Regions from separate parts of the Idiomarina sp. OXR-189 genome, predicted to be linked through region 1. Evidence: predicted binding sites of a transcription regulator. Region 1 holds the regulator's gene; the other holds the start of a gene.
The links. Region 1 encodes sigma-54, which starts transcription at its own class of promoters, with help from an activator protein. Its sites were predicted from a motif close to GTTGGCACGNNNNTNGNNT; they were not measured.

Region 1 (3,832 bases):
ACAGCCTGTAGCAATCGTTAAGTAGCTGCGGTTGCTGCGCTGAAAGTGTGGCAGCCAGGTTCCCAAAAAGTTTTCGAGCTGATAAATAAACTTAGTCACTAACGGCTGTTGTCGGAAATAATGCTGCACATCCGGGTCTAACCCCGTGAGCAATTTGAGCTCGGGTTGCCAGTGCGGATTAGGCAATATGCGAGCGTCAAACACAAAGTCGGCGTCTTTCGGCAGTCCATACTTAAACCCAAATGACTGAAAAACGATAATCAGTTTTTTATCTGCTCTGCCTAATACACGCTCTCGCACCTCTTCGCTCAGTTGATGCAATGACAAGTCGCTGCTGTCGAGGCGCCAGGTGGCGCGTTCCATAATAGGCTCTAGCAACTTCAGTTCAGCTTGTAACGCATCAACCAAAGGTAACTCTTTTTGCGACAGCGGGTGCAATCGGCGTGTTTCACCAAATCGCTTAAGCAGGGTGTTGTCGTCGGCATCAATAAATAGAACTTCGGGTTCAACCCCTTTGGGTAAAAAATTAAGTGAATCGAGCAGCTCTTCTGAATGCTCTGGCAAGTTGCGAACGTCAATGCTTATGGCGATTTTAGAATACTGTTCCATGACCGCATGGACCAGTGTTGGTAGTAGGCTAATGGGTAAGTTGTCGACACAGTAAAAGCCAAGATCCTCGAGTACTCGAAGGGCGATAGTTTTACCCGATCCCGAGCGACCACTGACAATAATCAGTTGCATGGCTTATCTTCACCTTCCCCAATAAATAGTTGATAAAGTGCGTTGTCTGTATCAGCGTTGCGAAGTGCTCTGGTGCAATCTTTGTCGTTCATACGACGTGCAACTGCGGCCAGTGTTTGTAAATGGTTTTCATGCTCTGACTCAGGCACTAACAGCGCAAAAATAATATCAACCGGCTGGTTATCAATAGCGTCAAATTCAATCGGCTCATCCAACGTCAATAATACGGCAACCGGATGGCTGGCTTTAGCGAGTCGTCCATGGGGTATCGCAATACCTAAACCAATGCCGGTACTTCCCAAGCGCTCGCGATTTATAAGGCTTTCAAAAATGTCATGACGGGTAATGCCTGACAGTTTCGGCGCGACAATTTGGCTAATGGTTTCTAATACCCGCTTTTTACTTGCACCCTCGACTGCACACTTGGTGCAGTCGGGGCTTAACAACTCACTTATTTGCATGGACTAATGCTTTTTCATTTTTTCTTTGTGTTTAATAACCTGACGGTCAAGCTTATCGATTAAACCATCAATGGCTGCGTACATATCATCGTGAACAGAGTCAGCAAAAATTTCACCGCCGTTCAAATGCACGGTAGCTTCTGCTTTTTGATTCGTTTTTTCAACATTAAGGATGACGTGAACGTTGGTTATATGGTCAAAATGGCGCTCTAACTTAGCAAATTTTGTATCCACATACTCACGCAGAGACTCAGTGATATCGATATGATGACCAGTAAGATTAATTTGCATAACGTCTTCCTTCTGCAGTTTACAAGTTATAAAAGACTCTTGCGTTGACTCGATGAGGGAATATTCAATGATTCCCGGTACTTCGCAATTGTCCTCCTCGCTACTTTGATGCCTTGCTCGGCTATCAGTTCAGCGATTTTGCTGTCGCTTAATGGTTTGCTACGATTTTCTGCAGCGACTAACTTCTTAATTAAAGCACGTATTGCGGTACTTGAACACTCACCTCCACCTTCTGTACTGACATGGCTTGAGAAAAAGTATTTCAGCTCAAATATACCTCTTGGGCAGTGCAGAAACTTCTGCGTCGTTACCCGTGAAATAGTACTTTCATGCATTTCTACCGCTTCGGCGACATCGTTGAGTACCATAGGCTTCATTGCCTCTTCGCCGTACTCAAAAAAGCCTTGCTGGCGCTGGACAATGCAGTTGGCAACTTTCAGCAGTGTTTCATTACGGCTTTCGAGGCTTTTAATAAACCAACGAGCTTCTTGCGTATGGTTTTTAATATACTGACTGTCTGCCGAGGACTTCGCCGCTTTACTCAGTGCCGCGTATTCTTCATTGACCTTTAATTTAGGTACGCTATCGGGGTTTAATTCGACCACCCAGCGGCCATTCTTTTTCATGACTGCAACGTCAGGAATAACGTACTCGACTTCTTGCTGAGCAATTTGCTCGCCCGGATGCGGGTGCATTTGCTGAATCAGGCGCATCACTTCCCGCAAGTCGCCTTCTGTTAGCTTTAGTTTGCGCTGAATATTGCGAAAGTCGCGGTTGCCTAACAAGTCCATATGATCGCAAACAAGGGTTAGGGCGTCATATTTGAAGGGCGTGCGGTCATCCAGTTGTCTTAACTGAATGGCGAGACACTCACTGACTGTGCGCGCACCAACTCCGACAGGGTCGAAATGTTGAATGCGCTTGAGTACCATGCAAACTTCTTCCTCGCCAACCTCGGGTAGGCGCACAGACTCTATAATGTCGTCGATATCTGCGGTTAAATAACCGTTGTCGTCAATAGCCTCAATAATGGCTTCGCCAATGGCGGTGTCTTCCTCAGAAAAGTGTGAGAGCTGCATTTGCCAAATGAGATGATCCTGCAGAGATTCGCTGGTTGAGCCTTGGTAAACCTCGTAGTCGCCGTCGTACGACTTACTGCTCGATGCTGCGCCATTGACTGGCGTAGATGACGAATAAGTATCGTCCCAGGTACTGTCGACAGGCAGATCTTCCGGCATTTCCTGAGTTTTAATAACGTCGGATGTTTCTCGTTGGCTGTCGTCTTTATGTAAGGAGTTTACATGATCCGCGCTGTCGCTGTCCTGGGACTGCTCACTCTCGACTTCTAACAATGGGTTATTGTCCAGAGCGTCTTGAATCTCTGCCTGTAAGTCGAGCGAAGAGAGCTGCAGCAAGCGTATAGCTTGTTGTAACTGAGGCGTCATGGTCAGTTGCTGACCAATTTTTAGCTGCAGACTTTGTCTCATGGTTATCGTCCCGGTATCACATTAAAGGGTGAACTGCTCACCGAGGTAAACGTCTTTAACCTGTTGATTCGATAATATACTTTCTGCATCTCCGCTGGCAATAAGTTCTCCGTGGCTAACAATATACGCGTGTTCACAAACGGACAGCGTTTCTCTGACATTATGATCGGTAATAAGTACACCAATACCACGCTGCTTCAAATGTTCAACAATTTTCTTAATATCGATAACCGAAATAGGGTCAACGCCTGCGAAAGGTTCATCTAACAGAATGAACGTGGGTTCAGCAGCCAGTGCGCGTGCGATTTCAACGCGGCGCCTTTCGCCGCCGGATAAACTCATGCCCAGGCTATTAGCGATATGCCCAATATTAAACTCCTCCAGCAGCGAGTCGAGCTGCTCTTCGCGCTCGTTTGCAGAGAGCTCTTTGCGAGTTTCTAAAATAGCCATCAAGTTATCACGCACGGTCAATTTTCTGAAAATAGACGCCTCTTGCGGTAAGTAGCCAATTCCGCGCCGAGCGCGCTCGTGCATAGGTAGAGCGGTTAAGTCGTCTTTATCCAGTAAAATCTGGCCTTTGTCGCTGTTGATCAAGCCGACAATCATATAGAAGGTTGTTGTCTTCCCTGCGCCATTTGGGCCTAACAGCCCAATAATTTGGCCCTGACTGACTTCCAGACTAACGTCTTTTACAACCTGACGACGCTTAAAGCTTTTGGCGAGATGTTTAACTCGTAAGGTTGCCATATTAAGGGTTCTCGTTATCGTTTTTGTCGTCTTTTGTTTTCGGCGTAAATATCGTAATCACGCGTCCGTTATCGGTATCAGAACTGCTTGCCGAGATGGTTTGCT
Region 2 (3,832 bases), 370 kb from region 1:
TGATCAGATGATTGCTCAAATGACCAGCTTCACCATGGCGGAAGGTATTACCGGAATGTCTGAGCGTTTTGACCAGTTTGCGGAAGACATGACATCAAACCAGGCATTGCAGGCTTCGACTATGGTTGGGCGCAAAGTATTGGTTCCGACTGATCAGGCAAACCTGGAAGAAGGTGCAGGTGTGTCGGGGATGATAGCCACGCCGCAAACCGCTCAGAATGTGAAAATTAACATTAAGGACTCGACCGGTGCGGTGGTGAAAACCCTTAACCTGGGCGATATGCCGGAAGGCACCAAAGAGTTTGAGTGGGACGGAACCACGACAACCGGCGAACAAGCGCCGGCCGGTAATTACTCATTTTCGGTGAACGCGACCGTTGGCGGACAAACCGAAGAGCTTCCATTACAAATGCATGCGCGTGTCCAGAGCGTCAGTACGGGCGGTGAGCGAGGCGTTGTTCTGAACCTTAAAGGATTAGGTGGCATCAAGCTTTCCGATGTCTCTGAAATTAGTTAACAAGTGAGGTGACTTATGTCATTTAGTATTGCACTCAGCGGTATCAATGCATCTCAAAAAGATTTAGATGTAACTGCTAATAATATTTCAAACGTCAAGACGTCGGGTTTTAAACAATCTAGAGCTGAATTCGCTGACGTTTATGCGACAAGCATCTTTAACTCAGGTAAAGCCAAGGTGGGCGATGGTGTCCTAACCGCATCCGTTGCACAGCAGTTCAGTCAGGGGACATTGGAATTTACAGAAAATGCGCTCGATTTAGCTATTAGCGGAAACGGATTTTTTGCTACTGCATCACAAGTTGGAGACCAAGACTTTAACTTTACTCGCTCTGGTGCTTTTAAATTAAATAATGATAGTTATATGGTTGATAATAATGGAAATTATTTAATGGGATTTCCAGTAAACGAAACTACTGGCTCCAACCAGTCAACCAGCTTGGCTACCGCAAAGCCCATTCGCATTCCTGATACTGCGGGAGCTCCAAATTTAACAGAAAATGTTAATGTCTCATTTAATGTAGATTCAAGAAGCGAGGGTATTTCAGCTGAAACGAATTTTGTCGGTGATCCAAGCTACATAGAAGGAAGAGAATTTAACCCAGAAGACCCTAACAGTTTTACTTCGTCTACCTCCACAACGATATATGATTCATTAGGTGAATCTCACGTGATGACGACTTATTATGTAAAACGGAATGCAGGTGAGGGCGGGCAGAACCCTCCTGCAGCACAAGTGCCTAGTGACGGCAATAGTTACTGGGATATTTATGCGACTGTTGACGGAAATGGAGTTGATGTTGAACAGTTAAATGATGCTGGATTTGTTATTCCCGGCTCACAAGCAGAGCCTACAGCTGCTTTTGGAGGTGGTGGCCCTTATAACGGAATTCGTGTTGCTTTTGGTTCGGATGGTAGTCCAAGCAATGCATCTGCATCCTTTGATCCAACGTTGGGAACTTTTGGGGATGCGACAATTAAGGTCGGCAGTACCTATACGAATGGGGCTAGTGCCAACCAGTCGGTAGACATTAACTTTAATAGCCCGGAGGGTGACTTAACTCCAACTCAATACGCCTCAGACTTTGAAGTGAACTTTCTTGAGCAAGATGGCAGCACTGTTGGTCGACTGACACAAGTAGATACTGCAGAAGATGGCCGTATTGCCGCGACCTACTCTAACGGCGAAACTCGCTATTTAGGCCAGGTAGCCTTGGTACGTTTTGCCAATGAGCAAGGTCTAACGCAGGTTAGCGGTACGTCATGGAAGGAAAGCAGTGCATCAGGTGAAGCATTAGCAGGCCAGGCGAATTCAGGAACCTTTGGTGCGATTGAATCGTCAGCACTGGAGAACTCTAACGTAAACCTCACTAAAGAGCTGGTGGATCTGATTACCGCGCAACGTAACTTCCAGGCAAACTCGCGTTCGTTGGAAGTGAATAACACGATTAACCAGACTATCCTACAGATTCGATAATTGAGTTAACTGGGAAATGTAAAACAAAAGACGCCTTCGGGCGTCTTTTTTCGTTCTTGGCACGGAATCTGCATTATCTAAGATAACGATCGAAAACGACAAAATTTTGGCTGGAGGTCAGCTATGGACAAAATGCTCTGGATAGCCATGAGCGGCGCCAAAGAAAACATGAATGCGGTGTCGGTGCGGGCAAATAACCTTGCCAACGCAAACACTGACGGTTTTAAGGCGGATTTGGAACAAGCGCGATCTATGCAGGCGTTTGGCGAAGGCTTGCCAACCCGGGTGTTTGCCATGACGGAAAGCCCTGGGCAGAACTTTGCCGCAGGTGCGCTGCAAACCACCGGCCGCAATATGGATGTTGCCATAAAAGACCAGGGCTGGATAGCCGTTCAGGATCAAAACGGCAATGAGCGCTACACCCGAAATGGCAGCCTGGAAGTGGGTACCGACGGCCTTCTTAAAAACTCAAAAGGCAACACCATTATTGGTGACAACGGTCCTATTTTTGTGCCGCAACCTGTCGACAAGCTGACAATAGGCTCTAACGGTAATGTGTCCATTCGTCCTATGGGCGCACCGGAAAATGTTATGGAAGTGATAGGCCGTATCAAGTTGGTGAACCCGCCAAATGGCAATATCGAGAAAGGCACGGATGGTTTATTCAAGCTGAAAGATGACCAAGTCGCGCTAGCCGATGCCAACGTTAAATTACAAATTGGTGCTCTGGAAAGCAGCAACGTCAACAGCGTCGAAGAAATGACAAGCATGATTGCTCTGCAGCGCCAATACGAAATGAACGTCAAATTAATGAAAACCGCCGATGAAAATGCGCAGCGCTCAGAGTCGCTGATGCGCATCAGTTAGTCGAACTTTCATTAATGGCGTATAGAGGAGACATAACATGAACCCAGCATTATGGATCAGTAAAACCGGACTGGATGCGCAGCAACGCGATATCTCGGTCATTTCAAATAACCTGGCGAACTCAAGCACCGTTGGTTTCAAGAAAAGTCGCGCGGTGTTTGAAGACTTGCTGTATCAAAACATTAACCAGCCGGGCGGCCAGTCTGCTCAGGACACCGAGTTACCGAATGGCCTTATGGTCGGCGCCGGTACCAAAGTTGTTGCGACGCAAAAATCGCACACTCAAGGTAATGTGCAAACGACCGACAACTCGCTGGATGTGATGATTGACGGCAAAGGTTTCTTCCAGATTTTGATGCCGGACGGAACTATCTCCTACACGCGTAACGGTCAGTTTTCACTGAACGAAGAGGGGGAGATGGTGACTTCGGGTAACGGTTATACGTTAGAGCCGGCTATTCAAATTCCTGAAGACGCTATGTCAGTCAGCATTTCTCAGGAAGGTGAAGTGACGGTAACTCAGCCCGGTAACCCGGACAACGTTGTGGTCGGCCAAATTAACCTGGTCAACTTCATTAACCCAGCGGGTTTAGAGCCTATGGGTCAAAACCTGTATCGCGAGACAGCGGTCAGCGGCGCACCACTTGAGGCTGTGCCAGGTGTTGATGGTATGGGTAACACCATTCAGGGGGCTCTGGAAACCTCTAACGTCAACGTGACTGAAGAGCTGGTCAACCTGATTGAGAGTCAGCGTGGTTACGAGATGAACTCAAAAGTGATTTCCTCGGTTGACCAAATGCTGAGCTTCGTCACCCAGCAACTTTAATAATCAATAACAGGTGGCTGTGATGCGTTACTTATTAGCAACTTTAGCAATTTTAGCGGTGACGGGCTGTGCAAGCTCACCGCATAAGCCAATGCCGGATGACCCTTACTACGCACCGGTATTGCCGGAAGAGCGTGCACAGCCGG

Region 2: flgF (flagellar basal-body rod protein FlgF) is a predicted target of sigma-54. The motif match lies at 2,049-2,067, and genes of this name have one in related genera.

The regions. Positions count from the first base shown of each region.
Region 1 is NZ_CP139706.1:431,404-435,235, forward strand. Features, by position in the region: gene rapZ (RNase adapter RapZ) at 1-741, opposite strand, end outside; gene ptsN (PTS IIA-like nitrogen regulatory protein PtsN) at 732-1,202, opposite strand; gene hpf (ribosome hibernation promoting factor) at 1,206-1,493, opposite strand; gene UM402_RS02085 (RNA polymerase factor sigma-54) at 1,520-2,980, opposite strand; gene lptB (LPS export ABC transporter ATP-binding protein) at 3,002-3,727, opposite strand; gene lptA (lipopolysaccharide transport periplasmic protein LptA) at 3,729-3,832, opposite strand, start outside.
Region 2 is NZ_CP139706.1:803,717-807,548, forward strand. Features, by position in the region: gene flgD (flagellar hook assembly protein FlgD) at 1-517, shown strand, start outside; gene flgE (flagellar hook protein FlgE) at 533-1,993, shown strand; gene flgF (flagellar basal-body rod protein FlgF) at 2,117-2,860, shown strand; gene flgG (flagellar basal-body rod protein FlgG) at 2,898-3,686, shown strand; gene flgH (flagellar basal body L-ring protein FlgH) at 3,709-3,832, shown strand, end outside.